DNA from 3 places in the Saccharospirillum sp. HFRX-2 genome. Region 3 is predicted to be linked to each of the others. Evidence: predicted binding sites of a transcription regulator. Region 3 holds the regulator's gene; each other region holds the start of a gene.
The links. Region 3 encodes sigma-54, which starts transcription at its own class of promoters, with help from an activator protein. Its sites were predicted from a motif close to TGGCACNNNNNTTGCTNT; they were not measured.
Positions count from the first base shown of each region.

Region 1 (9,713 bases), on a different contig from region 3:
CGCGAGATCCCGAACCACGCGCGGGAACCGACCAAAGACTTTTTTGATCGGCTGCATCCGGGTTTTCATCACCGAGGTTTGCAGATCACCAGTGACGACGTTGAGGTTACTCACCGCCTTCTGCAGCATTTCGTTTTCCAGCTCACTGCCCAAACGCATCAGACGGTTACGAACCAACGTCAGTTCGCCCACCATGTTCATGATGTCATCGAGTCGTTTGGTGTCGACACGGACAGTGGTATCGCCACCGGCAGCCGCCCGCTGTGGTTCGCCGCCAGCTGCTTTAGCGGGCGCCTTGGCTTCTGCGGGCTTGGCTTCAGCTTTCGGTGCCGCTTGAGGTTCCGGTTTGGCTGCCGCCTTAGGCTCTGGCTTGGCTGCAGCTTTCGGCGCTTCGGCTTTGGGCTTGGCATCGTCTGCCGATGCAGCCGCAGCTTCGTCAGCACCCGCTTTAAACTGACCCTTGCCGTGCAGTTCATCCAGCAGCGCTTCAAATTCATCATCCGTGATTTCGTCACTGTTCGAGGCCGCCGCAGCTGGCGCCACAGGCTTGTCTTCTTTCGCTGGCGCTTCATCGTTGCCGGCTTTGAATTGACCTTTACCGTGTAACTCGTCCAGCAAGGCTTCAAATTCGTCATCGGAGATTTCATCACCACTGCCGGTCAGTTCACTGGCAGCCGGCGGAGGCGTTGACGATTCTGAGCCCGACGCCGGTGCTGATCCGGCCTGATCGTTCGGGGAGATGGCGTCGAGTAATTCTTCAAATTCGGCATCGGTGATGTCATCACCGGGCTTGGGGGCATCCTGGGCGACGTTGGAAGCTTCCTCGGCGGTGTCTGCTGCCACCGCTTGTTCGTCTTCAGCAGGGGCTTCGTCCGCCGAAGCCGGCGCAGCGTATCGATGCAGCAGCGCCACCAGTTCTTCATCGGCAGGCTGAGGTGTTTCGCCATTACTGACTTGAGCGAACATTTCGTTGACGTTATCGAGGCCACGCAACACCGCATCCATCAGATCAGCATCGATCTGACGCAAGCCATTACGCAACGTATCGAAGACGTTTTCCGCAGCGTGGCAACAATCGACCAAGGGTGTCAGTTGCAAAAAACCAGCGCCGCCTTTAACGGTGTGAAAGCCCCGGAAAATGGCGTTGAGCAAATCCCGGTCGTCCGGGCTGCGCTCCAGTTCAATCAGCTGTTCGGACAATTGCTCTAGAATTTCACCAGCCTCAACCAGGAAATCCTGTAAAATCTCTTCGTCCGCTTCGAAGCCCATGCTGCTCTCCTAGACCCCAATCAAAAACCAAGACTGGACAATAGATCGTCCACATCGTCCTGGCTGGATACGACACCCTCAGCATTGGCATTGATCTGAGGTCCTTCGCCTTTATCGCTGACTTCAGCGGTCTTATCGGCGTCAACCTCTGGGCCTTCGCGAACGATGCCAGTTATTTCATCGACCTGGCTGGCCATAAAGACCAAATCCACCAGACTGGCTTCGACCTCCTTGACCAAACTGGTAACTTTATTAATGACCTGACCGGTCAAATCCTGAAAATCCTGTGCCAGCAAAATGCTCGACAGATTGCTGTAGAGCGTTTCGGATTGATCATTCAGCAGAGTAAAAAACCCATCTAAATGCCAATACAGCGAACGAAACTCTTCGGCGCTCATATCCCGATCGACCAGGCGTTTCCACTCGCTTTTCAGACGCGCAGATTCTTCCTTTAACGCACCGGCCACCGGCATGCTTTCTTCGACCAGATCCAAGGTGGTATTGGCCGCTTTTTCCGTCAAAGTAACGACATAACCCAGTCGGTCAGTGGCTTCGGACATTTCCGAAAGCTCCTGCACGCCTTCACCCGGTTTGGCATCAATATGAAAGTTGGTGATGGCGCTGTGCAACGCTCGGGTGAGCCGGCCGACTTCCTGATAGAGCCCCCGATCACGCGCATCCTGCAATTCCTGGAGCGTTTCCAGCGCCGATTCGGTTTCCCCTGCTTCAATACGCTGATGCAGTTCTGCGGCCTTTTCTTTCAATAAATCGGAAAAGGTCGTTCCGGCATAATGTTCGGTCCGGGCCTGTTGTAGCTTAGCCAGAATCGCAACCGCTTCGTCCATATTCTCGTGCTGAACCTGCTCCAGCAGAGCTGGAACCATGGCTTTAAGCGCATCGAGAAACTCAGGAGATAATTTTTTGTTGTCTGGAACAGCCATAACGGCCTCTTTGGTCAACCCTTAACACCGGCTATCAGCCATCTACCCGTTCGAAGATTTTATCGATCTTCTCTTTCAAGGCGGCCGCAGTGAACGGCTTGACGACATAGCCATTGACGCCTGCCTGAGCAGCAGCAACGATCTGATCGCGCTTGGCTTCAGCGGTAACCATCAAGACGGGAATGGATTTCAGACGTTCGTCCGAACGGATTTTCTTGAGCAGTTCGATACCGGTCATGCCCGGCATGTTCCAGTCGGTTACCACAAAGTCGAAATCGCTGCTTTGCAACATCGGCCATGCACTGGAACCATCGTCTGCTTCGTGGGTGTTACTGAAGCCCAGGTCGCGCAAAAGATTCTTAACAATGCGCCGCATCGTTGAAAAATCGTCGACAACCAGGATTTTCATGTTCTTGTCCAAGATGACCTCCTCTAGCCTCACCCGACAAACTGCTTACTGTCTTTATGATAGACGCTGGTAACCGGCTATCCAGTCTTGAGAATGCCTTTTCACTGACCGTCGTGGCTCTAAGCGCTAACTCAAGCCCAATTGTGTTACCACAACTGCGAATGAGAGCACCCACAAGACTCGTCAAGGTCTGTTGGCATCTGTATCGACCGGTGATCGCGATAGTTTAGAGCGTCCGGAAGCCGACTAGTCTACCCCAACAGCGGCCGTGATACAGCCTGACTGAAAGGGCAAATACAAGTGGCTACCACTCGCTCATACGGGCACGCAGGCGCATGGCGGCCTGGGTATGGATTTGACTGATGCGGGATTCACTGACGCCCAGAACAGCGCCGATTTCCTTGAGGTTGAGCTCTTCGTCGTAATACAGCGACAACACCAGTTGCTCACGTTCTGGTAACTGCTTGATGGCATCAGCCAACTGGTGATTACGCTGGTCAGACTCCACTTCCGAATGCGGTGCCAGGTGCTGGCTGTTACCTACCTGGTAATCCTGCAGATCACCATTGCCCTGCTCCATCAGCTCTTCAAAGCTGAACAGCCGTGAGCCTTGAGTGTCTTTGAGCAGGGAGTAGTAGTCGTCCAGACTCATCTCCAGCACAGCGGCGACTTCCTGATCCTGGGCGTCGCGGCCTTCGCGCATTTCGATCTCGCGAATAGCATCGGCAATGCGGCGCGAATTGCGGTGTACCGAACGCGGAATCCAGTCACCCTTGCGCACTTCATCGAGCATGGCACCGCGAATACGAATGCCGGCGTAGGTTTCAAAACTGGCACCCTTGGTATGATCGTAATTCTGTGCAGCCTCAAACAAGCCGATCATGCCCGATTGCACCAGGTCTTCCAGCTGTACGCTTTCTGGCAGACGAGCCAGCAAGTGATGGGCAATGCGCTTGACCAGCACACCCTGCTCGTTTACCAGGCGGTCGTAATCGACCTTTTTTTCGGTCTGATACATAGTGTAATGCTGCACCGACATGTCAGGCGACTCCAGTAGTCCCCTGGACCAGCCGCTCCACAAAAAATTCGAGATTTCCCCGAGGTGTGGTTGGCAAGGGCCAGGTCGCGACCTTCTGGGCCAGTGAACGATAAGCGATCGCGGCTTTGGACCGCGGATACGCCTCGACAACGGCCTTCTGGCGCTGGACGGCCTTACGTACCGATTCATCCATGGGTACTGAGCCGACATATTGAAGCGTCACATCCAAAAAGCGATCCGTGACCTTCGATAATTTATTGAACAGCGCCTGACCTTCATTGGGCGTACGGACCATATTAGCCAACACCCGGAAACGATCCATCTTGCAGTCGCGGTTCAACACCTTGATCAAAGCATAAGCATCGGTCACCGACGTGGGTTCGTCAGTCACCACCATCAGTGTTTCCTGAGCAGCGCGGACAAAGGACGTGACCGTCCGCGAAATACCGGCGGCGGTATCGACAATCAAGACGTCCATATCGTCGCCCAGATCACTGAACGCACCGATGATGCCTGCGTGTTCCTGTTCGCCCAGGTTGGCCATGCGCTGGGTGCCAGACGAAGCCGGAATGATGCGAATGCCACCGGGACCGGGTACCAGGATATCGCGCAGCTCTGCCTCGCCAGACAACACATCGCCGATATTGCGGCCGGACGAAACGCCCAGCAGCACATCGATGTTGGCCAAACCCAGATCGGCATCGAGCAACACCACTCGCTTGCCTTGCTCCGCCAGTGCCACAGCAATGTTCACGGACACATTGCTTTTACCTACGCCGCCCTTACCACCGGTGACGGCCAGTACCTGTATCGGTTTCAAACCACTCATTCGCTCGTTTAACTCCGTTAGCCCAGTATAGGCAATTACCATCGTCTTTGATGGCCCTGTGTCAGCTCGCCTGGGCAAGCCCTGGGCGTGTTTCATCCAACGCGCGCGCCAATCGTTTCACCAGCCGCACCGGATCGACACTGTCAATATCCTGCGGGATGCGCTGACCATCGGTGTTGTACCACAAAGGCCAGCGGTGACGCAGCAAGCTGTCAAAAACACTGCCAAAACAAGGCGCTTCATCCAGCTTGGTAATAATGGCGCCCGCCAGATGTTGACTCGGAAACGCCTGAATAAACTGGTTCAGACTGTCGCTGTTGGCAGTCGCCGGCATCACCAGCACGCTTTGGATGCGCGCATCCAGACCCGTATCGACTACCTGCTCGCGCCACTGACGCAACGCCTCGGCGCTGCCGCTGGTGTCGATCAATACCAGATGATAATGCGCCAGCTCTTGCAGTGTTTCCGCCAGGCTGTCGTCCTCACCGAGGGCGCGATAATCCACACCCAAAATCTGACTGACCGACGCCAGGGTATCCTGGGCCCCCAGCTGGTAACAATCGGTACTGACCACCGCCACCTTGGCATGGCCACGGCGTTTGACCGCCCGGGCCGCCAGCTTGGCCAGCGTTGTGGTTTTGCCGGCGCCGGTTGGGCCACAGAGTGCCACCACGCCGCCTTCAGTCAACGGATCAAACACCGGCACCGACAGGCCAGAAGCCAGCCGCGCCAGCAGACGACGCCAGTTGGCATCCAGAGCAGCATCACGGTTGTAGTGACGCAACAGCGAACGCTGCACCGATTCACCCAACCCCAGGGCGCGCAAGCGGCCTTCCAGTTTTTCCAGCTGAGGCGTTTGTGGCCCCACCACCGGCGCCTGTAAAAAATCGCTTTGCTGTTTGAGCATTTGACGCAGACTGTCGATTTCCTGACGCATCAGGGTCATCAATTCCTGGTCGGACTGAGCGCGCAGCTGGGTTGGCTGAGCCTCTGCTTTCGGCGTCGGCCGCTGTGCCGCCTGCTCGACACGCTGCTGGGCTTCCATGGCACGTGCCAGGGGAGAATCCAGTGTCTGATCGGCAGCAGAACTGCTGGTCGCTGAGCGGTCCGGTGCCAGATCACCAAAGGCAGCACGACTGTGCGGCGCCAGATTTTCCAGCAATCCCTTCAGGCTCTCAGTATCCAGCTTGGGCTGACCATCATTCTGGCGCGGATGTGCCTTGATAATGGCATCCGGGTCCGGTGCGGCCGGTCGGTTGGCTTCAAAGCGAGCGAATTCTGCCTCATCGACACCAGCGACAATCTCGGTGCCCTCGGGCAGTTTGCGCGTCGACAGAATCACCGCTTCCGGCCCCAGAGCCTCGGCAACCTGCTTCAGCCCAACCTGCATGCTGGCAACGACAAAGCGTTTCACTTTCATCGATTTATCCTCACTGACCGCCTACCGTGGCCACGATGGTGATGTGTTTGTTATCCGGTATTTCCTGGAAACTGAGGACCTTCAATCCCGGCACGCCGTGGCGAACAAAGCGCGCCAACAACATACGAATTGAACCGGAGACCAGCAGGATGGAGGGCTTGCCCTCACCTTCCAGACGTTGCGACGTCTCTTGCAAAGATTGCTGCAGTCGCTCGGCCATACCCGGCTCCAAGGTCACACCGTCAAGATTTCCATCATTTCCGGCCTGTTGAACAGTCTTCTGCAACAACTGTTCCAACCCTCGATCCAGAGTGATCACCGGTATTTCACGCTCGTTACCAACGATGCCCTGGACGATCATGCGCGACAGTCCCATGCGCGCTGCGCCAGTCAGGATGGCGATATCCTGGCTCTTCGGCTGCAGATTGGTCAGCGACTCGGCAATGGTCCGCAGGTCGCGCACCGGCACCTCTTCCATCAGCAGGTTCTGCAACACCTTGAGCAACTGACTGAGCGTCAAAGTATTGGGCACCAGTTCTTCGGCCAGCTTGGGCGATTTCTTGGTAAGCAGATCCAGCATCTGCTGGGCTTCTTCATGACCGAGCAGTTCATAGGCGTGCTGATGCAGCAGATGGTTAACGTGCGTCGCCACCACCGTACTGGCATCGACCACGGTGTAGCCGAGCGTCTGGGCGCGATCACGCTGCGTCGACTCAATCCACACCGCTTCCAGACCGAAAGCCGGGTCCTGGGTCTTGATACCGTCTAGCGAGCCGAACACCTGGCCCGGATTAATCGCCATATCGCGATCCGGATACACCTCAGCTTCAGCGATTCCCACGCCCATCAGCGTCAGCCGATAGGCATTGGGCATCAGATCGAGGTTGTCGCGGATATGAATCGACGGCACCAGAAAACCCAGGTCCTGAGACAGCTTCTTGCGAATGCCTTTGATGCGGCCGAGCAATTGCCCGCCTTGTGAGCGATCCACCAACGGAATCAGGCGATAGCCGACTTCCAGTCCGACAATATCGACCGGTTGCACATCGTCCCAACTGAGCTCTTTGGTATCACTTTCAACGCTGGCCACCGGCGGTGCGCCACCGGGTTCGACCTTGCCGGTTTTAGCGCTCGCCCCGGCACCACTGGGCGCCGGTGCGCCGGGCAGGAAAGATTCGCCGGCGGCAACTTTTTGGCGGTAGACAATAAAGAGCGCACCGACCAGACAGATAAACGCCAGTGACAAAAACACGAAATGCGGCATACCGGGCAGCACGCCCATGACCCCGATCAGAAAAGCAGCGATGCTCAGCGCCCGAGGCGTAGAGAACATCTGATGCAGAATCTGCTCGCCCATTTCCTGGCTGTTGGAGTTGCGCGTCACCATGATGGCCGCGGCAACCGACAACAACAGCGACGGAATCTGTGCAACCAGACCATCACCGATGGTCAGCAACGCATAGCGTTCCACCGCCTGACCGAATTCCAACTGATGCTGCAACATACCGATGGCCAGACCACCGAAGATGTTAATCGCCAGAATCAGAATACCGGCGATGGCATCGCCGCGAACAAACTTTGACGCACCGTCCATGGAGCCATAGAAGTCGGCTTCCTGGGCGATCTCAGTGCGGCGGGTTTTGGCGGTTTCGGCATCGATCAGGCCTGCGTTCAGATCGGCGTCAATCGCCATCTGTTTGCCGGGCATGGCATCCAGGGTGAAACGCGCGCTGACTTCCGAGACCCGGCCGGCACCTTTGGTAACCACCACAAAATTGATGATCATCAGGATGGCAAAAACGATAAAACCAACGGCGTAATTACCGCCAATCAAGACCTCACCAAAGGCCTCGATCACCTGACCGGCAGCGTCACCGCCCTCATGGCCATAGAGCAACACCACCCGCGTCGACGCCACGTTCAGCGCCAGACGCAACAAGGTCGCGACCAGAATGATGGACGGAAAGACGGCAAAGTCGAGCGGACGCAGTACGTAGATGGTTACCAGCAACACCACGATCGACAAGGCGATGTTAAAGGTGAAAAAGGAGTCCAGTACAAAGGGCGGTACCGGCAGCGTCATCAAGCCCAGTACCAGCAACAACATCAAGGGCACACCGAGGACGCGCTGCGTCATCAGTTTGGCATTGGTGCGGGTGGAGCTGAGAACGGCGCCGCGATCGAGACCGCGTACCTGGGTTCCCAACCCTCTTACATTATCGAGGAAAGCCATCTGTCAATAATCAGGCGAATCTGTAGGTTCAACAGACTGTTTGCACGGATCGGGCCAGAATGAGATGGCACTCTCAAATTGCTCGGAACAGCGTCACAACCGAGCGTGACTTACTGCTGCGGAGGCGGCTCGTCCTCACGCAGATCGTCGGGAATCGGGAAGTCCGGTTTGGCTTCCGGCTTGGGCGCACGCCCTTTGCGCCACTGATCAATCTGATAGACGTAAGCCAATACCTGAGCCACAGCGATGTACAAGCCTTCCGGGATCTCATCGCCAATCTTGGTGTGGTAATAAACCGAACGCGCCAAGGGTGGAATTTCCATCACCGGTATTTTGTATTCGTTGGCGATTTCACGAATTTTCAAAGCGGATTCATCGATGCCCTTGGCCAGCAAGACGGGCGCCGGCATGGAATTAGGCTCATACTTCAGCGCTACTGCAAAGTGGGTCGGGTTGGTGATAACCACGTCGGCATCGGGCACATCCGACATCATGCGACGGTTCGCCATTTCGCGCTGCAACTGACGAATCTTACTTTTCACCTCAGGCTTACCTTCGGTGTTTTTATATTCTTCTTTGATCTCCTGCATGGTCATACGCAATTTCTTGGTATGACTGTAAATCTGAAAAGGAATATCCAGCGCCGCAATAATCAAAGTACTGGAGCAGATAATTAAAAAGGTCCAGGCCAACAGGACGACCGCATGTTTAATGGCGGGTTCGGTCGGCTCAAACACCATCGACAGAAAATCGTTTTTCAGGCCGAACAGTGCGATAACCGACACCGTGCCGACCACCAAAACCTTGCCCCAGCCTTTCAGCAACTCAACCAGCGCATTCATCGAAAACATCCGCTTGATACCCGACAGCGGATTAATACGGCTGGCTTTTGGCGCCGCAGCCTTGGCGGCAAAATTCCATCCGCCCAAGGCAATGGGACCGACGATGGCAGCGACTAACAACAGCGCAAAGACCGGCACCAACGACCAGAGTGCTTCAAAGATCGAAGCTTCCAGATAACGCAGCGCAACGATGGTGTCCCAACTGGCTTGACGATCGAAACTGAAGGTGAATTTCATGATACCCAACATCGACTCGCCAACGCTGGGTCCGAACAACAACATACTGACAGCACCGGCTAACAAGACGGCGCTGGTGTTCAACTCACGCGAGCGCGCGACATTGCCTTCTTCACGCGCTTTCTGGAGTTTTCGTTCCGTGGGTTCTTCGGATTTCTCCTGGGAACTGTCGTTCTCATCTGCCATGACGTCTTACCAGGCCATTAAGTTGCGCATAAAATCGACATGAATGCCGACCAGCCTTTGCACCATGGGATAGGCCGCCCAATAACTGGCCCAGACAATCACCAGACCAGCCAGCATGGAGACCGGAAAACCCAGGGTAAACACGTTCAGCTGCGGCGCGGCACGAGTCATCACACCGAAGGTCAGGTTGACCAACAGCAAGGCGGCAATGGCCGGCAGTGCCAGCATCAGTGACGCGCGAAACACCCAGGAACCAAACTCCGCAGCAGCCAGGAAACTACCCTGGTTAAAACTGATCGGTGCCACCG
Region 1 covers NZ_JBEBMU010000006.1:68,104-77,816, forward strand. Annotated here, with positions in the region: gene ABMA60_RS13175 (chemotaxis protein CheW) at 1-1,269, opposite strand, end outside; gene ABMA60_RS13180 (protein phosphatase CheZ) at 1,290-2,210, opposite strand; gene cheY (chemotaxis response regulator CheY) at 2,245-2,631, opposite strand; gene ABMA60_RS13190 (RNA polymerase sigma factor FliA) at 2,924-3,637, opposite strand; gene ABMA60_RS13195 (MinD/ParA family protein) at 3,660-4,487, opposite strand; gene flhF (flagellar biosynthesis protein FlhF) at 4,549-5,907, opposite strand; gene flhA (flagellar biosynthesis protein FlhA) at 5,918-8,140, opposite strand; gene flhB (flagellar biosynthesis protein FlhB) at 8,251-9,405, opposite strand; gene fliR (flagellar biosynthetic protein FliR) at 9,412-9,713, opposite strand, start outside.
Region 1: the regulator sigma-54 is predicted to act here: its motif matches at 8,180-8,197, upstream of flhA (flagellar biosynthesis protein FlhA).

Region 2 (9,713 bases), on a different contig from region 3:
CGGCTGAGCGACACCGCGGTACCGGTAAAATGGTATGTGCATAACGCCACCGGCTCGGAACACAACAACGACACCATCGATATCGAACTGCTGCCCTACGCCCGCATGAGCCTGGCGCACCTGCTGGAAACGCCGGCGGCGATCGAGCCTCCGGAACAGGTCAATCGACTGCTCAGCCAGATGCAGATCGTGGCCGTCGACGACAACCTGGTGAACCTGAAAGTACTGATGGGCATGTTGCGCCGGCTGAACGTTGACTGCGTTGGTTTCGAACGCCCCGAAGAAGCCATCCGCTACATCGGCTCGAACTTCCCGGATATTGTGCTGATGGACGTGCAAATGCCCATCATCGATGGTCTGGAAGCCACGCGGCACCTGCGTCAGCAAGGCTTTCGCAATCCGGTTATTGCCTTTACCGCCAACGCCTCCGATCATGACCTGGATAACTGCAGCTCGGCTGGCATGAACGATGTGCTGGTCAAGCCCATCAAACTGGAAGAGTTGAAACGCATGTTATTGAAGTGGTCAGACTCGGTCAGCAAGCGCTGACTTCTGACTGGGAAGTAACCTTTGAAAAAGGAAAGTCTATGAACGCTTCGAAGTGGTCACTGATCTGGCCGATGCTGCTGACGTTGCTAGTACCCATGGCCGCCGCCTGGTTTGCTTACCCATCCCACCTGCCGCCCAGCTTCGGTATTTTCCCTCCGGTTCAGGTTCCCGGCACACCGGGTTTTAATCTCATCTATTTCATTGCGGTGTCGGCCGTCGCGCTTTTTATCGCCGCTGTTTATCTCTGGCCAAAACGCCTGGGCTTTCAAGGTGGCCCGGTGCAACCGGCGCCAGCCAGGAAAAATCTGCCCTGGTGGTTCTGGGCCGGCGGTGCGGTGATGCTGTTTTTCTGGTGGCTGATGTGGGCCCGACCACCGGCACTGGGCACTCTGGTTTACTACGCCTTCAGCCCACTGTGGTGGGGTTTTATCGTTATGCTTGATGGCATTAATTATCGGCAGAACGACGGCAAATCATTGCTCGCCACCAAACCGGGTTTGATGCTGTTCAGTGCTTTGACATCGGTCGTCGGCTGGCTGTATTTCGAATTCTATAACTTCTTTGTGCAGTCCAACTGGTATTACCCCAATGGCCATATGGAAGAGCTGCCGCACAGCCTGATCGTGTGCATGTATCTGGTGGCCTACAGCACCGTTTGGCCAGCCATTATGCAGTGGTTCAACTTACTCAACAGCTTTCCCAAACTGGTCGCGCGTTACCAAAATGGCCCCAAGTGGAGCGTCAAAGGCAACAACCTGATCATCTTTGGTGTCATCATTATCGTCCTGCTGGTGTTCTTCCCATTCGGCATGTTCTGGAGCATCTGGATCGGCCCGATGGCAGTGATCATCGGCATGATGCAGCGGCTGAATATTTGGACACCTTTCTCCGCCATGGCCAAAGGAGATTGGTCACCGACGTTGTTGATTGCGCTGGCGTCGATCTGTAATGGTTTCTTTTGGGAATTGTGGAACTATGGCAGTGCCAACCCCGACCTCGGTTACCCCACCAACCCGCATTACTGGAATTATGACGTGCCCTATGTGAACGTCATTCATATCTTTTCCGATATGCCCTTGGTCGGCTATTTCGGTTATTTGCCGTTCGGTTTATTGGTGTGGGTGTTCTTGATTTGGGCGGGCAAGTTAGTCGGTAAAAACACCGACCTCTACCTGCACGATCATTCCAACTGATGCCAACCTAGTGTGCATAAAAAAGGGCCGCAATAGCGGCCCTTTTTACGGTTTGATCCCGCTGTTTATTTCAGCGGGCTGCGACCTTTGCTGGCGGCAATGCGCATGCGCAGGGCGTTCAGTTTGATAAAGCCTTCGGCGTCTTTCTGGTTATAGGCGCCAGCGTCGTCTTCGAAGGTGGCGATGCTTTCATCGAACAGGCTGTCGTCGGACTGGCGACCGGCGATGATGACGTTGCCTTTGTAGAGTTTGACGCGAACCTTGCCGTTCACGCGCTCCTGAGAGGCGTCGATCATTTCCTGCAACATGCGCCGTTCCGGGCTCCACCAGTAGCCGTTGTAAATCACTTCGGCGTACTTGGGCATCAGTTCGTCTTTGAGGTGCGCGACTTCGCGATCCAGGGTGATCGATTCGATGGCCCGGTGCGCCTTGAGCATGATGGTGCCTCCGGGCGTTTCGTAACAACCACGGGACTTCATGCCGACGTAACGGTTTTCGACGATGTCCAGACGACCAACGCCATTATCACCACCAACCTTGTTCAGGTAGGCCAGTACCTCGGCCGGGCTCATGGCTTTGCCATCGATGGCGACGATGTCGCCTTTCTCGTAGCTCAGTTCCAGGTAAGTCGGGCTATCCGGTGCTGCTTCCGGGCTGACCGACCAGCGCCACATATCTTCCTCGGCTTCGGCCCAGGGATCTTCCAAAATGCCGCCTTCGTAGGAAATGTGCAGCAGGTTGGCGTCCATGGAGTACGGCGATTTTTTGCCTTTCTTGTTGAAGTCGACCGGGATGGAATGCTCTTCGCAATAGGCCATCAGTTTTTCGCGCGAGTTCAGGTTCCATTCGCGCCAAGGAGCGATGACTTTCACGCCGGGTTTCAGCGCGTAGGCGCCGAGTTCAAAACGCACCTGGTCGTTGCCTTTACCGGTAGCGCCGTGCGCGATGGCATCGGCACCGGTTTCGTTGGCGATTTCGATAAGGCGTTTGGCGATCAGCGGACGGGCGATGGAGGTGCCCAGCAGATATTCGCCTTCGTAAATGGTGTTGGCGCGGAACATCGGATAGACGTAATCGCGCACGAATTCTTCGCGCAGGTCGTCGATGTAGATTTCTTTAATGCCCAAGGCTTTGGCTTTGGCGCGCGCCGGTTCGACTTCTTCACCCTGGCCGATATCGGCCGTAAAGGTGACGACCTCGCAGTGATAGGTTTCCTGAATCCATTTGGCAATGACGGAGGTGTCGAGGCCACCGGAGTAGGCCAGAACGACCTTCTTGATATCGGACATGATTGCTCCCAGGGCTATAAAGGCGGTAAGAAAGGCGCCCTATTCTACGGCCTTGGCGGGCTGGCCTCCAGTGCATTCCCAGCAAGAGTGCATGCCACTGGAGGCGTTCCTAGATGTAACCAGTGCTCAGTCGTCTTCTTCGACCGGCGCTTCCATCTCCATGTCCAGTTCTTTGATCTTGCGGGTCAGTGTATTGCGGCCCCAGCCGAGCAGTTCGGCGGCATCGCGACGGCGGCCGGCGGTATGCTTGAGTGCAGTTTCGATCATGATGCGTTCGAAACTGGGCACGGCGTTATCGAGCAAACGGCGTTCGCCGCGCGCCAGTTCACGATCGGCCCAGTTGCGCAGCGCCTGTTCCCAGTTTTCGCTGGCCACCGGCGCCTGGGTTTCATCAAGCAGTTCCGGCGGCAGGTCTGAGACCAGCACTTCACGACCGGAGGCCATCACGGTGATCCAGCGGCAGGTGTTTTCCAACTGGCGGACGTTGCCCGGCCAATCGAGGCGGCTCAAATAGGTTTCGGTTTCCGGACGCAGGGATTTCGGCTCCACATCCAGCTCTTCGGCGGCTTTATGCAGGAAGAATTCGAGCAGGCGCGGAATGTCTTCACGACGATCGGCCAGACGCGGCAGATGGATACGGATGACATTCAGGCGGTGGAATAAGTCTTCTCGGAAACGGCCTTCTTTAACCAGGTTTTCCAGATTCTGGTGCGTCGCCGCGATGATGCGCACATCGACTTTCACGGCGGTGTGACCACCGACTCGGTAGAACTCGCCATCGGCCAGCACACGCAACAAACGAGTTTGGGTTTCGGACGGCATATCGCCGATTTCATCGAGGAAGAGCGTGCCGCCGTCGGCCTGTTCGAAGCGACCCCGACGCTGGCCCTGCGCGCCGGTAAAGGCGCCTTTTTCATGACCGAACAATTCCGATTCCATCAAATCGCGCGGGATGGCGGCCATGTTCAAGGCGATAAAGGGGCTGTCGCGACGCGGGCTGTGACGATGCAGCGCGTGCGCCACCAGTTCTTTACCGGTGCCCGATTCGCCGTTGATCAACACCGTAATATTCGATTGCGACAGCCGGCCGATGGCGCGAAACACTTCCTGCATCGCCGGCGCTTCACCGATGATTTCGGTGTTACCTAAGGCCGGCGCTGGCTCGGCCGACGCCTGCTTTTGGCGGGTGTGCTCGATGGCACGCTCGACCAGGGAAACGGCTTCTTCGACATCAAACGGCTTGGGCAGATATTCGAAAGCGCCGCCCTGGAAAGACGCCACGGCGCTGTCCAGGTCGGAATGGGCGGTCATGATGATGACCGGCACCTGAGGATGATGATCGTGAATGCGGCTGAGCAGCTCCAGACCGTCGATGCCTTCCATGCGCACGTCGCTGATGATGGCATCGGGCGGATCCTGGTCGATCTTGCGCAGCAGCGCTTCACCGGTTTCAAAGCTGCGGCTGTCGATGCCCTGCTTTTCAAAGGCTCGCTCCAGTACCCAGCGAATCGACCGATCATCGTCGACGATCCAGACGCGATTAAGACTGCTCATTGAGCCCCTCCAAAGGTAAATAGACGCTAAAACGAGTCGAACCCGGTACTGAATCGCACTCAATAACGCCCGCGTGATAATTGATAATCTGCTGGGCGATGGACAGTCCCAGCCCAGTGCCCGATGGCCGTCCCGAAATCATCGGGTAAAAAATCTTCTCCAACATTTCCGGCGGAATGCCCGGACCGTTGTCCAGCACATCCAGCCGCACCACCAGTCGATAACGATGCTGACGGATGGTGAATTGCCGCACCGTGCGTGTGCGCAAGGTAATGGTCGGCTTAACGATGTCGTTTTCCAGCAGCGCCTGCAGGGCGTTGCGGGCAATGTTCAACACCGCCTGTATCAGCTGCGCTTCGTCGGCTTCCATATCCGGAATGCTGGGGTCGTAATCACGCACCAGTTCAATCCGGTCGCCACTTTCCACGTTCAGCAGCGAATAGACGCGCTCGGCAATCTGGTGAATATTGACCGGCATCTTGTTCGGCACCTGATGACTGCCCAACATCCGATCCACCAAATTGCGCAGCCGGTCGGCCTCCTCAATGATCACCTGGGTGTATTCCTGCAAGGAGGCATCGGGCAATTCACTGGCCAGCAATTGCGCCGCGCCGCGAATACCGCCCAAGGGATTTTTGATTTCATGCGCCACACCACGCACCAGATGGCGAGTGGTTTCGGTCTGTTCGATCAATCCCTCATCGCGGCTGATACGCATGGCACGATCGGCCGGCAACATCTCGACGATCAGGTGTAACTGCTCGTCTTCCATATAGGGCGTCACCATGAAATCGAGCGTCATGGCTTCGCGGTGCACCAACTGCCACTGCGCCGAGCGCACCGACAAGGTGGTACCTTCATCAACCGCCGACATCAGCACTTCCCGAATCTCAGTCGGGTTCACAAAGAGTGCATAGAAGGGCTGGCCGAGCACCTGCTTGCCCGAACGGATAAGCAATAACTCCGCCGACGGGTTGACGTGTTCAACAATCAGCTTGTCGTCCAGCTGGATGACAGCGGTGAACTGGTGATCCACCAACTGGCGAAAAAAATCGGTGTCTGGCACAAAAAAATTCCTGTGGATCCAAGTGCGCTCGCGAGCCGCAGGCAGCTGTACGCAAGAAGCAGGCCATTGAACGCAGGGATTTAATGCACGATTTCGGGGCTTCTCAAAATTATAGTGCACCAAAAGTGCTCTTATCGGTAAATATGCGAACCAAAATAGTGCAATTCGGTTTGAATTAACTGAGGACTGCTCGAAGTTCGAACTTACTGGCTTTCGTTTATACTCGAACGTCAATCCGCGACCGGTGTGCCAGATGGATCAGAAGTACCCGCTCAGACTGCTGGATAATGCCTGGCAACTCAGTGCCCGCGGGCAGGGACAAATCTTGCTGTTTGCTGATGCCAACGGTGCCAGCCTGGGCAGCCTGGTGAATGGTTTCCATCCCAACCCGACGCCGCGTCGCTTTCATTATCAACTCGGTCCGGATGCCGCTTTTTATGGCTATTACCCGCTGCTGGATGTGGTGTCGCGCCTGTACAGCGAACGCGGTCCGTCCGATCTGGACAGTTGGTTTGCCGAACTCAACATTTACCCACCCAATCGCACCATTTGGCGCCAGTTACTGGTCGATCACTACCTGCGGCGCCCACCTTTGTTGCTCAAAGACCACGTTATTCAACAATCCTTAAGTATGGGTGACGACCTGGTGCGGCTGCTGGCGGCGCTCACCACCGAGCGCCCGGTGTTGATTGCGTTAACCGGTGGTCACTGGGCGAGTACATCGCTGCAACAATGGCTTGGCCGACAACGACCAACGCTGGCCGCTAAGGTGATGATCCTGGTCGCCAACGATGCCGACCAATTACCGCTGGTCGACAGCATCGCCCTGGAAGCACCGCCGGGCCATGCCGTCAGCCAGGCGGGCTGGTTGATCGACCTGCCGCCGAGCAACAGCAGCCTGCCCAACTGGCCGCTGCTCGACCCGATCAAGAGCGAGAGCATTCCCACCCTGATTCAACAGGCACTGCAAAACCACGCCTTGCTGTGTCACGAAGAAACGCTGGCGCTGTGTGACCAGATCAACCAGATGCTGGACGAACGCCAGATCATTCTGGTCAACGATCACCGCTACGATTTACTGCTGCTCGAAGCCGAGGCGTTGTTCTACAGCGACCGTTACAACGGTGCCATCACGGCGCTCAACGAGTTGCTCGAACTGGCGCGTCAGGAAGGTGATGCGCTGTGGCAGTTCGATGCTTATCTGCGGCTGGCCTGGTGCGGTCTGCACAAATATCGACTGGGCGATGCCTGGCAGATGATCAAACACGCTCAATCGGCGCTGCAAAGTGTCGAGCGGCAAAACGCCGATTGGCTGCTGCGCGAACGCCAATGGTTGCTGCTGCAAGCCCTGCTCTATGGTCAGGAACATCGGCGCTTGCCAGAGACCAGCCAGCATCGGCTGGAAGCCTTGCTGCCGATGGAGCGCAACGACGATTTCCTGTACGCCTTTCGCTTTGCTCAGGTCAGTTGGGCATCGAGCCTGAGCCCGAGTGAACTGACTTATTTGCGCAAAGCTCTGGTCGGCAGCCTGGGATGGGCCCGCCGGCTGAACAACAAGGTCGCGGCGATCAAGATACTGCATTCGATGGCGACCCTGGCGTCACGCGTCGGCCGTCACAACCGGGCGCTGCGTTGTTTGTATCTGGCGCTGCATCTGGCCGAAACACTCGACTCACCCAGCCACGATGTACCATTGCTCAGTGCCCTGGGCTGGTTACGGCTGAACCAGAACGAACTGGCCGCCGCGCGCGATACCTTTCAGGCGGCGCTGCAACGACTGCAACAAACCACCAACTATCATCAGGTGGCGATCACCCTGAACAACCTGGCCTGGGCGTATTTTGTCGGCGCAAACCTGCCGGAGTGCGACCGCCTGCTCGGCACCGCCATTCGCTTGTGTCGCAGCCGCGGCTTCCGCAGCCTGCCCTATCACACCCTCGACGATTTATTGTTGCACCAGGCGCTGTGTCGTTTTTATCAGGGCAACAGTGTGCTGGCGCAACGCACCCTGCATGAGATTGACCATCGCCATCACAACCTCAGCGCCAAGGGTGAATTGCTGCATTCGTGCCTGTCGCTGTATTTCGCGCGCGCCGAGAACGACAGCGCCGCCCAAGCCCTGTTGACCGAACGACTGAACGCCCAGCTCGAAACCGAGCTGGAAATACCGGCCTATCTGGTCGATATCGTGCGCCATGCGCGTGGCGAACCCAGCCAACAGCTGACCTGGCTGAATCATGACATCAGCTCGGCCAATGCGTTGTCGAGCCGACCGGTTGATGTGGTGTCGCTGCTGCGCTCGGCAGAACTGGAAGGCGAGGTGGAAAAGCTGCAACAGCGGGTGCGTGATACGCGCTTGCTGTCGCATCTGAGTGCTCAGGCCAATGCCGCCACCGACGCCGGCCGGCTGACCGAAACCCTGGTCCGCCAGCTCAGCGCTCACCTCGACTGCGATTACGTCGCCATCGAACTGCGGCCTCAGGCTTATATGTCGCCCACTTTTCACAGCCACGGCCTGGATGACATCAGCGCCGAGCGGCTGCATCAGGTCCTGGCGATGCACAAGCTGACCCGTGGACGGGTGCTGCTGAATTTGCGCGATCTGGATATGGAAGGCTTTGAAACCGGCGCGCTCTACATCAACTCGATCAGCCTGCCCAAGCACGACTTTGGCGACCTGGTGTTGATGACGCGTGACCCTCAGGGTTTTGAAGAATCAGTGTTGCGCACCACCGCCATGCTGGCGGCGCAATTGGCCGCCGCCATTCAACGACTGATGCACGAACGCGAGCTGCAGTATTTGTCGTCCACCGACATGCTGACCGGACTGATCAACCGCCAGGCACTTTACCCGCGCTTGGAAGAAGAGTTATCGCGCACCCGACGGCACTCGAATTATCGTTTCTGCCTGGCGTTTCTCGATCTGGATAATTTCAAATACCTGAACGACCACTACGGCCATAACCTGGGCGATCAGGTGTTGCAGGGGTTTGCCAAATCGCTCGATGACCACAGCCGTGCCGAAGATCTGGTGGCGCGTCTGGGCGGCGATGAATTCGTCATTCTCTTTCCCGGCCAGACCGGCGAACAGGTGGCGCAATTCTGTCGCCGGCTGCTGAAACAATTCGGCACCACCAAGGCCGTCCAACAGACGCTGAAGCGCTTTACCGGCCAGTCATTGAAGTTACCCAGCGAACGCCGTTTGGGCTGTTCGGTCGGCATTATTGAACTGGATCGCGACACCGTGCCGCGCTCTGTCGATGCGCTTTTGAACCAGGCCGATCAGGCCATGTATGCGGCCAAAAGCCAGGGCAAAAACCAAGCCGTGGTGGTGCCTTTTAACGCGGCGCTGGACGATAGCGTTCGATAAAACCGCGCGCCTCAGCGTTCAGCTCAGCGGCTACGCCATAGTCGGCGTCGGCCAACAACAGCGTCAGCAGGCGCTGGCCCACACCGCGACCGCGAGTCGCCGCCCGTACTGCAAAGCCAACAATGACCTCAGCCTGCAACAAAGCCACAGCAACGATGCGCTCGTTAAAGCGGGCAACGACGAGCTCCACCGAGGCTGGATCGGCCAGCCAGCTTTGCCAGGCGCGGCTATAGGAGGCGCAACCGCTCTGCTCAGACGCCAGGCGTTCAAGTTCGGCCAGATCGCGTTCGGTGGGTTGAGCCAATGACTGTGCAGTGACCGGCATAACGGCCTCCATGGGTGGTTTGGCGCGCAGCATACCGATATACTGGCGCCTCGCAAGCGGGCGCTGATTTGCCCGCTCCCGTCGACCCAAAATGTAATTTCGAGAGTGTCCTATGAGTCGCCAGGCGACGATCGAACGCAACACCACCGAGACGCGCATCCGTGTCAGCCTTAATCTGGATGGCGAAGGCCAGGCCAAATTCGATACCGGCATGCCCTTCCTCGAACATATGATGGATCAGATTGCCCGCCACGGCCTAATCGATCTGGACATTCTGTGCCAGGGCGACAACCACATCGACGACCACCACAGCGCCGAAGACATCGGCATCACCCTAGGCCAGGCCATGGCCAAGGCGGTAGGCGAC
Region 2 covers NZ_JBEBMU010000001.1:1,300,126-1,309,838, reverse strand. Annotated here, with positions in the region: gene ABMA60_RS06120 (ATP-binding protein) at 1-549, shown strand, start outside; gene ABMA60_RS06115 (mechanosensitive ion channel protein MscS) at 588-1,742, shown strand; gene ABMA60_RS06110 (argininosuccinate synthase) at 1,808-3,031, opposite strand; gene ntrC (nitrogen regulation protein NR(I)) at 3,158-4,585, opposite strand; gene glnL (nitrogen regulation protein NR(II)) at 4,572-5,651, opposite strand; gene ABMA60_RS06095 (diguanylate cyclase domain-containing protein) at 5,905-9,021, shown strand; gene ABMA60_RS06090 (acetyl-CoA sensor PanZ family protein) at 8,990-9,346, opposite strand; gene hisB (imidazoleglycerol-phosphate dehydratase HisB) at 9,459-9,713, shown strand, end outside.
Region 2: the regulator sigma-54 is predicted to act here: its motif matches at 5,886-5,903, upstream of glnL (nitrogen regulation protein NR(II)).

Region 3 (9,713 bases):
AAAACAGATCCAGCGCTATCCAGTCCGGATCGGTCTTGCCATCGCAGACCACCAGAATTTCGCTGGGGCCAGCGATCATATCGATACCGACCTTACCGAAAACCTGCTGTTTGGCGGTGGCGACATAGATGTTGCCCGGACCCACAACCTTGTCGACCGCCGGTACGGTTTCTGTACCGTAAGCCAGCGCAGCGACAGCCTGAGCACCACCGATTAAAAAGATGCGGTCGATGCCCGCCACATGGGCAGCACCCAAGACAAAATCGCTGACCTGACCATCGGGTGCTGGCGTGGTCATAACAATTTCACTGACGCCAGCAACCCGCGCCGGCATGGCATTCATAATTACCGACGAAGCCAGGGGTGCAGTACCGCCGGGAACGTAGATGCCAACTTTGTCCATGGCGGTGACCTGCTGGCCGAGTAAGGTGCCATTGGCCTCACGGTACTGCCAGCTCTCGCCCAGTTGATGCTGGTGGTAACTTTCAACACGTTCGGCGGCCGTCTTTAGCGCATCCTGCTGCGCCTTGGGCAGACGATCAAAACCGGCCTGAATGGCGTCCGAGCCCAGCATCAATTGATCCATGCTGTCGACGTCGAAACGATCGAAGCGAGCGGTGAATTCCAGCAGCGCTGCATCGCCTCGCGCACGGATAGCGGCAATGATGTCAGCGACACGCTGCTGAACGTCGGCGTCGGAGACCGACTCCCAAGCCAATAATTGATCCAGCTGGGCAGAAAATTCCGGGGATTGGGCGTCCAAGCGACGCAATGACAACGCACTCATTTAAGAAGCCTTCCTGCGATCTGCTACCGCTCGACTTAGAGCTTCAACAATGGGGTTGAGGCGTTCGTCTTTCAATTTCAGCGCCAGCCGGCTGGCGACCAGACGACTGCTGATGTCAGCAATGTGTTCCTGCGCTTCCAGGCCATTGGCTTTTAATGTGTTGCCGGTATCGACGATGTCGACGATGCAGTCGGCCAGATCCATGATCGGTGCCAGCTCCATACCACCGTACAACTTGATGACATCGACCTGCCGGCCCTGCTCGGCAAAATAACGCTTGGCGACATCGACAAACTTGGTCGCCACCTTCATCCGGCCGAGTACCGGCTTGGCATCGACCAATCGCGCGGTCATCAATCGGCAGCGGGCAATCTCGAGATCAAGCAACTCGTACATTTCTTCCGCGCCATGTTCCATCAGCACGTCCTTACCCGCCACACCCAGATCGGCCACGCCGTATTCCACATAGGTCGGCACATCGGTGGCGCGAATGACGATAAAGCGCACATCCGGGCGGGTGGTTTCGAAGATCAGCTTGCGCGAGGTATGGATGTCTTCCAACGGCTCAATACCCGCTGCAGCAAACAACGGCAGCGTTTCCTTCAGAATGCGACCTTTCGACAGGGCGATGGTGATTTGATCAGCGGGATTAGCCATGCTCGGACAATATGCTCTTGATCTTCGGTGAATTGACCTCGGTACGGGGCGAGGTTAGCAGGCAATGTTATCAATACGGCCTGCCGTCCGTGGCAGGCCAAGGCTCTTTAGCCAGCAACCCGTTTAATGGTTGCGCCCAGCTGAGCCAGTTTTTCTTCGATGCATTCGTAGCCGCGGTCGATGTGGTAGATGCGATCCACCAGCGTCGAACCGGATGCCACCAGACCGGCCAGCACCAAAGACGCAGAGGCGCGCAAATCGGTCGCCATTACCGGTGCACCGGTCAGGTTTTCGTGGCCGGTAATCACCACAGTATTGCCTTTGATGTGAGCATCAGCGCCCATGCGCTCCAGCTCATTGATATGCATAAAGCGGTTTTCAAACACCGTTTCCTCAACCGTGCCGGTGCCTTCGGCAATGGCGTTCAAGGTGGTGAACTGCGCCTGCATATCGGTCGGGAATGCCGGATATGGCGCGGTAATCACATCCACGGCCTTGGGACGACGCCCTTGCATATCCAGTTCGATCCAGTTCTCACCCACTTCAATATTGGCGCCCGCTTCACGCAGTTTAACCAGCACCGCATCCATGGTGGATGCATCGGCTTCACGCAGACGAATCCGGCCACGGGTAATGGCCGCAGCAACCAGATAGGTACCGGTTTCGATACGGTCAGGCAGCACTGAATAGTCGGCTGCGTGCAGGCTGGGAACGCCTTCCACGGTAATGGTGTCGGTGCCGGCGCCGGTGATCTTGGCGCCCATGGCGATCAGACAATTGGCCAGGTCGACCACTTCCGGTTCCTTGGCAGCGTTTTCCAGTACCGAGGTACCTTCGGCCAGCGTTGCAGCCATCAGAATGTTTTCGGTGCCCGTTACGGTGACCTTGTCGAAGAAGATGCGCGCACCTTTCAAGCGACCCTCGTTGCGAGCACGGATGTAGCCGTCTTCGACGTCGATTTGCGCGCCCATGGCTTCCAGGCCACGAATGTGCAGATCGACCGGACGACTGCCGATGGCGCAACCACCGGGCAGCGACACATTGGCTTCACCGAAGTGCGCCAGCAACGGACCGAGCACCAAAATGGAAGCACGCATGGTTTTCACCAGCTCGTAGGGCGCGGTCATATTACGAATGGTGCCGGCGGTAACTTCGACGCTCATGTCTTCACCGATGACCACTTCCACGCCCATGCAGGCAAGCAGTTCGATCATGGTGGTGATGTCGTTCAGGTGCGGCAGGTTGCGTACCGTTACCGGCTCTTTGGTCAATAAGGTGGCAGCAATAATAGGCAGTGCAGCGTTTTTGGCGCCAGAAACACGAATTTCACCGTCCAGGCGTGCGCCACCAGTAATCAATAATTTATCCAAGGTTTATTTCTCCGCGGCGGACCATTCATCCGGTGTGTAGAGGGCCATGGTGACGGCATGTATTTCGCCACTGGCAATTTTTTCGTTCAACACGCCGTAGATCAGCTGCTGACGCTGAACCGGACGCTTGCCGGCAAAGAGGTCACCGACGGCACGAACAGAAAATTTGGCACCTGCACCGTCGACGTCGAAGTCGACATCCGGCAGGGCCGCGACCAGCATAGCTTTCACATCGTCGGCTGACATAGGTCTCTCTGCGTTGAATCCGATAAAAAGGGGTGGCGATTATACGGAAAGCGAGCGTAAATCGAAATGGAGAAACGGAGGTCGAGCGACCTCCGTTTTAACGTGCGGTGTTTATTGAAATTGACTGGCTTCGAACGATTCGGCAGTGATGCGCTCCCATTCGTCGATGGTCGCGTCCAGATCACCACCTTGCTCGCGGTAGATCTGGTCAAACTGGGTTTTGAAGGTCACCCCCAGATTGATGCCGTTAAAAATCACGTTCTGCATTTTCCAGCCTTCAGAAGCCTGACTGTAGTAGACGCTCTGTACCATCGGGTAACGCTGGCCCTGCGGTGATACCGCTTCCAGCCGGACCCGGGTGTTGCGCACGCTATCGTCGTCATTGTCCTGATCGTCCACCAGGCGCACTTCGAAGGCGCCAAAGTTATAGAGGCCACCCGCGTAGGTATTGATCATCGAACGCTTGAACACTTCCAGAAAGCGCAGTTTCTGTTCATTGGTCGCGGTTTGCAGCGTATCGCCCATAATACGACTGACGATGACGGTGTAGCCGATCAAAGGTTCCAGCACCTCGGATACTTCATTCAGATAGGCTTGGCGATCACCGGCGTCGCCGCTGTTGTATTTCTCGACAACGGTCAACACCTGCTCAACACCGTCGATCACGCTCTGCTCGGCCGACTGACTGGGAGTAAAGGTCTCAGCCTTCACTGCTGTGCTCAATGACAACCCAACACCGATCAACAGGGCCGACATCCTTCGCATGACACTCATTCATTTCTCCTTTCGGTATGCGCCACCTATTCTAAGGGCGAAGCGCTTTGGGTGCGAGATGCCAAAGGTCAGCAAAGATGATGCCGTGCACAGTTTAGACAGATCAGCTTTGTGGTAATCTAGCCCGCCAGTTCAGAACCCTTGGACAAGAAACGGTCTATGCACGCAACGATCAATTACCTGGAATCGGCTCAACGCACGCTGCGCTTGGAGATCGAATCTCTGCAGTCGCTGGGCGCTCATCTTGATGCCGGTTTCGAACGCGCCTGTGATCTGGCACTGGCTTGTAAAGGTCGGGTCGTGGTCACCGGCATGGGCAAGTCAGGCCACGTCGGCAACAAGTTAGCCGCGACCCTGGCCAGCACCGGCACACCGGCCTTCTTTGTTCATCCCGGTGAAGCCAGCCATGGCGACATGGGCATGATCACTGGTGACGATGTGGTCATTGCCCTGTCCAACTCTGGCGAGTCGAACGAAGTCGTCACGCTGATTCCACTGATCAAACGACTCGGCGCCCGGCTGATCGGCATGACCGGCAACCCCAACAGCACCTTGGGTCGCTCTGCCGATGCCCACATTTATTGTGGCGTCGAGCAGGAAGCCTGTCCGCTCAATCTGGCACCGACGTCGTCGACCACAGCAACAATGGTTATGGGTGATGCCCTGGCCATTGCGCTGCTTGAAGCGCGCGGCTTTACCGCCGACGACTTCGCCTTCTCTCATCCTGGTGGCAGCCTGGGACGCAAGCTGTTGTTGAAAGTCGGCGACATCATGCACCGCGGCGACGCCTTTCCGGCCGTCACACCCACCACGCCACTGCGCGATGCGCTGCTGGAAATGACCCGCAAAGGCCTCGGTCTGACCACCATTGTGGACGACAACGGCCAACTGCTCGGCGTCTATACCGATGGCGATTTGCGCCGCACCCTGGATGCCGGCATCGACTTGCATCAAACGCCGATCGCCGACGTGATGCACGCTGGCGCCAAGACCATTTCTTCCGAACACCTGGCAGCCGAAGCGCTGTTTGAAATGGAATCGCGCAAGATTACCGCTCTGGTTGTCGTTGATGCAGATCGACCGGTCGGCATCGTTCATATGCACGACATTCTGCGTGCAGGTGTGGCCTGATGCCTCGATTGCGTACGGTTCTGCCCATCGCAACCGCGCTCCTGGTGCTGGCCGCTATTATCTGGTGGCACCCGGCCGAAGCACCGCCGAGCTTCAATACTGAATTACAACTGCCGGAAGACCCACCGGATCTGTTTATCCGTACCTTCCAGCAGACCCGCTATGACACCAGTGGCCAACCGAGCCTTTACACCGTGGCCAGTTCCTTTGCCTATTACCAGGACAGCGGCAACAGTCAGGTGACGGTCCCCACCGTGCGGCTGATTCGCGACAACGGTCCCGACTGGACCATCCGCTCACAGGCCGCCACGCTGTTCAGTAATGGCGACGTTATCTTCGAAAATGCCGTCAGAGTGCATGAGCTGAGCGACCTGGCTCGCTGGGAACTGGCAACCGACTGGCTGCAGGTGACCGAAAATGGCGACTTCGTCAGCACACCTGAGCCTGTTAGACTCACCCAGGGTCCGCAGGTGGCCACAGGCGTGGGATTCAACGCCGATCTAACGACGGATGACCCCGTCCTTACTTTGCAATCCGAGGTAGCCATTCATTATGAGGTCGACTGATTCCAAGCGGCGCTGGCGCATGACCTTGACCGCCGCCGCACTGTGCCTGTGCAGCAGTGCCGCTTTGGCACTGCCCGGAGATCGCGATCAGCCGATGACCATTCAGGCCGACCAGGGCGCTTTTCGCAGCGGCAGTGGCGAAGCGCATTTTCAGGGCAACGTTCACCTCAAGCAGGGCAGCCTGGAAGTCTGGGCCGATACCCTTGATGTCACCCGCGACCCGGCCACCGGCGTGATTGAATTTCTCGAAGCGCGTGGCGAACCGGCGCGCTATCAGGAACAGCCGAATGTCGGCGAACCGCTGATCCATGTGCAAGGTCAGCGCATCGAATACCGGCCACAACAAGACATCATTATCACCGAAGGCGGCGGGCGCCTGGAGCAGAATGACAGCGAAATCAACGCTGACTACATCCAATACAATCTGGTTGAAGAAACACTCAGTGTGCGCTCGGTACGCAGCCAGACAGAAAATCCTGAAGCACCTCAGGCAACCTGGATCATCCAGCCAGGAGCGGTGGACTGAATGAGTTTATTGCACGCTAAACACCTGGCCAAAAGTTACCGCAGACGCCCGGTGGTACGCGATGTCAGCCTCAGCGTGGAGCCTGGTCAGATCGTCGGTCTGCTCGGCCCCAATGGCGCGGGGAAAACCACCTGCTTCTATATGATTGTTGGGCTGATTCCTGCCGACAATGGCGAGGTCTACGTCGGCGATACCGCTGTCACCAAACTGCCCATGCACGCCCGGGCACGCCACGGTATCGGTTATTTGCCTCAGGAAGCGTCGATCTTTCGCAAGCTGAGTGTCGCCGACAACATTCTCGGCGTGCTGCAGACGCGTAAAGAGTTGTCGCGCAGTGAGCGCCACGATCGGTTGGAATCGTTGCTCGATGAGTTCAACATCAACCACATCCGCGACAGCCTGGGTATGGCGCTGTCCGGTGGTGAGCGCCGCCGCGTAGAGATCGCCCGCGCCCTGGCCATGGAACCGGCGGTGGTGTTGCTGGACGAACCCTTTGCCGGTGTCGATCCGATTTCCGTAGGCGACATCAAAGGCATCATTCATCATTTGCGCGATCGCGGCATTGCCGTTTTGATCACCGATCACAACGTCCGTGAAACGCTCGATATCTGCGAAAAAGCCTATATCGTTGGCAACGGACATATCATCGCTGAAGGAACAGCTGAGGATGTACTCAACAACGCCACCGTGCGTGAGGTATATTTAGGCGACCAGTTCCGGCTATGACGGCAAGGTTCCCGTCAGGACTCGTTGTAATTAACAGGCCCAAAGGCGTATTAACACCTCTATGAAGACCTCCTTACAACTTAAAATGAGTCAGCAGTTGACGATGACGCCGCAACTGCAGCAAGCCATTCGTCTCCTGCAACTGTCGACCCTGGACTTACAACAGGAAATTCAGGAGGCGTTGGAAACCAACCCCATGCTGGAGGTTCGCGAAGACGACAGCGGCAACAGCAGCGATGGCGAACATGACCATGCCAACACCAGCGAATCCCATAATGGCGATTCACTGAATGGCGACAGGGCCAAAGCCGAAACTCTGATCGACAATTCCGACAATCGCCAGGAAATGGAAATTCAGGAACACATTCCGGATGATCTGGCGGTTGATTCATCCTGGGACGACATCTACACCCACACACCGACCAGTCATGGCTTACCGTCTGGTGATGACGACTTCAATTTCGAGAACGTTTACGGCACCACCGACTCGCTTTGGGATCATCTGAACTGGCAGCTCAACCTGACCACCATGACCGATCGCGATCGACTGATCGCCGAAGCCATCATTGAAAGCGTCGATGCCGAAGGTTATTTGCAGTCCAGCCTCGATGAAATTTTTGAAGGCCTGGACAAAGAATTGTCCAGTGAAGACGACCCCTTGGAAATGGACGAAGTGGAAGCGGTACTGCGCCGCGTTCAGCATTTCGACCCCGCCGGCGTTTGCGCCCGCGATCTGTCCGACTGTCTCAGCATTCAATTAAACCAACTGCCCGAAGAAACCCCCAGCCGCCAGGAAGCGCTTAAGATCGTCAAAGATCATCTGGACCTGCTTGGCGCACGCGACTACGCCCAACTGATGCGTAAAACGCGGCTAAAAGAAAACGACCTGCGCGACGTTATTCTGCTGATTCAAAGCCTGAACCCGCGACCGGGCAACCAGATCGAAAGCGGCAAAGACGAATATGTGGTGCCCGATGTCATGGTGCGCAAAGACATCAAAAACAATCGTTGGCTGGTTGAGTTAAATCCGGACATCGCGCCCAAACTGCGCGTCAATGCATCCTACGCTTCGATGGTCAAACGCGCCGATAATTCCAGCGACAACACCTACCTTAAAGATCATCTTCAGGAAGCGCGCTGGTTCATTAAAAGTCTGCAAAGCCGTAACGAAACGCTGCTGAAAGTGGCGACTAATATCGTTGAACATCAGCGCGGTTTTCTCGAACACGGTGAAGAAGCGATGAAGCCGTTGGTGCTGCATGATGTGGCGCAGGCGGTCGAGATGCACGAATCGACTATCTCGCGCGTCACCACGCAAAAATACATGCACACCCCGCGCGGTATTTTTGAGCTGAAGTATTTCTTCTCCAGTCATGTCAGCACCGAAGGCGGTGGCGAATGTTCGAGCACCGCTATTCGCGCCATCATTCGCAAGCTGGTCGCGGCGGAAAACCCGCGCAAACCGCTGAGTGATTCCAAAATTGCCACCTTGCTTGGCGACCAGGGCATCAAGGTCGCCCGACGCACCATCGCCAAGTACCGGGAGGCCATGCATATTCCTCCGTCAAATGAACGTAAGAGTTTGATTTAGATCAGATTTTCGAACGACTGCAGGCTTGAAGTAGCAGCCTCTCACCGCAAAGATTGAATCAGGAGCTAGACTGAAACCAGGGATAGCACTCAAGGAAGCCGGCCGACATCATGGCCTGAATCATTGTCACTGCATGAGGAGCGGACTATGCAAGTCAACATCAGCGGTCAACACGTCGAAGTTACTGAAGCTCTGCACGACTATGTTGCCTCCAAGCTGGAAAAACTGGAGCGACACTACGATCAGATCGGCAACGTCCAGGTGACGCTCAGTATTGAAAAAAATCGGCAAAAAGCGGAAGCTTCGCTGAACATCAAGGGGGCTCAGTTGCACGCCGATGCTGCACACGATGATTTATACGCCGCCATTGACATGATCACTGACAAACTCGACCGCCAGTTGCTCAAGCACAAGGAAAAAACGGTCGACCGCATGCACGGGAACTCTCGTTAACCATGATTCAACTGGACCAGGTCCTCTCATCCGAACGCGTCTATACCGGCGCGTTCGGTGTCAGCAAGAAACGCGTTCTGCAGAGTCTGGCCGAACGCTTGGCGGCTTCACTTGATGGTGTTGGTGAAGTCGATCTTTTCGATCAGCTGATTGCCCGTGAGCGCCTGGGTTCCACCGGTTTAGGCCAAGGCATTGCTGTACCGCATTGTCGTCTGGCGCAGATTGAACGCCCCATCGCTGCGCTCGCCAAACTCGACGAAGCCGTCGATTTTGAATCCCCCGACCGCAAACCGGTCGACCTCTTGTTCGTGCTGGTGGTGCCTGAAGCGGCCACCGACGATCATCTCAATTTACTGGCCGCTGTGGTGGAACGATTCAACGACAGCGCCTTGGTGAAATCACTGCGCCAGGCCTCCGACAGCCAGACCCTTTATCAGCAATTTATTCAGGGCCTCTGATCGCCATGGCGCATCCCGATTTCCGGCTGGTCATCATCAGCGGACGCTCAGGGTCGGGCAAGAGTACCGTCCTGAACGCGCTTGAAGACGCAGGCTTTAATTGCATCGATAACCTGCCACCGGCCTTGTTACCGGAACTGGTCCACTGGATGACCGCCAGTACCGCCCAGCCGGACGTAGCGGTCTGTATCGATGCACGGGTCGCCTCCGATGCCATCAATGGCTTGCCTGCCATCCTGAAATCCCTGCCGCAAACACTGCAGCCGGACATTCTTTATCTCGATGCCGAAGAAACCATACTGCTGCAACGCTTCTCTGCCACGCGGCGCAAACACCCGCTGACCAATGCCGATCGATCCCTGGCCGAAGCCATAGCAGTGGAAGGCGAACTGTTGGCGCCGGTGGCTAATCTGGCCAGTCTGAAAATC
Region 3 covers NZ_JBEBMU010000007.1:10,043-19,755, forward strand. Annotated here, with positions in the region: gene hisD (histidinol dehydrogenase) at 1-787, opposite strand, end outside; gene hisG (ATP phosphoribosyltransferase) at 788-1,444, opposite strand; gene murA (UDP-N-acetylglucosamine 1-carboxyvinyltransferase) at 1,552-2,814, opposite strand; gene ABMA60_RS14160 (BolA family protein) at 2,818-3,060, opposite strand; gene ABMA60_RS14165 (phospholipid-binding protein MlaC) at 3,172-3,834, opposite strand; gene ABMA60_RS14170 (KpsF/GutQ family sugar-phosphate isomerase) at 3,994-4,965, shown strand; gene lptC (LPS export ABC transporter periplasmic protein LptC) at 4,965-5,531, shown strand; gene lptA (lipopolysaccharide transport periplasmic protein LptA) at 5,551-6,057, shown strand; gene lptB (LPS export ABC transporter ATP-binding protein) at 6,058-6,783, shown strand; gene ABMA60_RS14190 (RNA polymerase factor sigma-54) at 6,845-8,374, shown strand; gene hpf (ribosome hibernation-promoting factor, HPF/YfiA family) at 8,522-8,827, shown strand; gene ABMA60_RS14200 (PTS sugar transporter subunit IIA) at 8,830-9,285, shown strand; gene rapZ (RNase adapter RapZ) at 9,291-9,713, shown strand, end outside.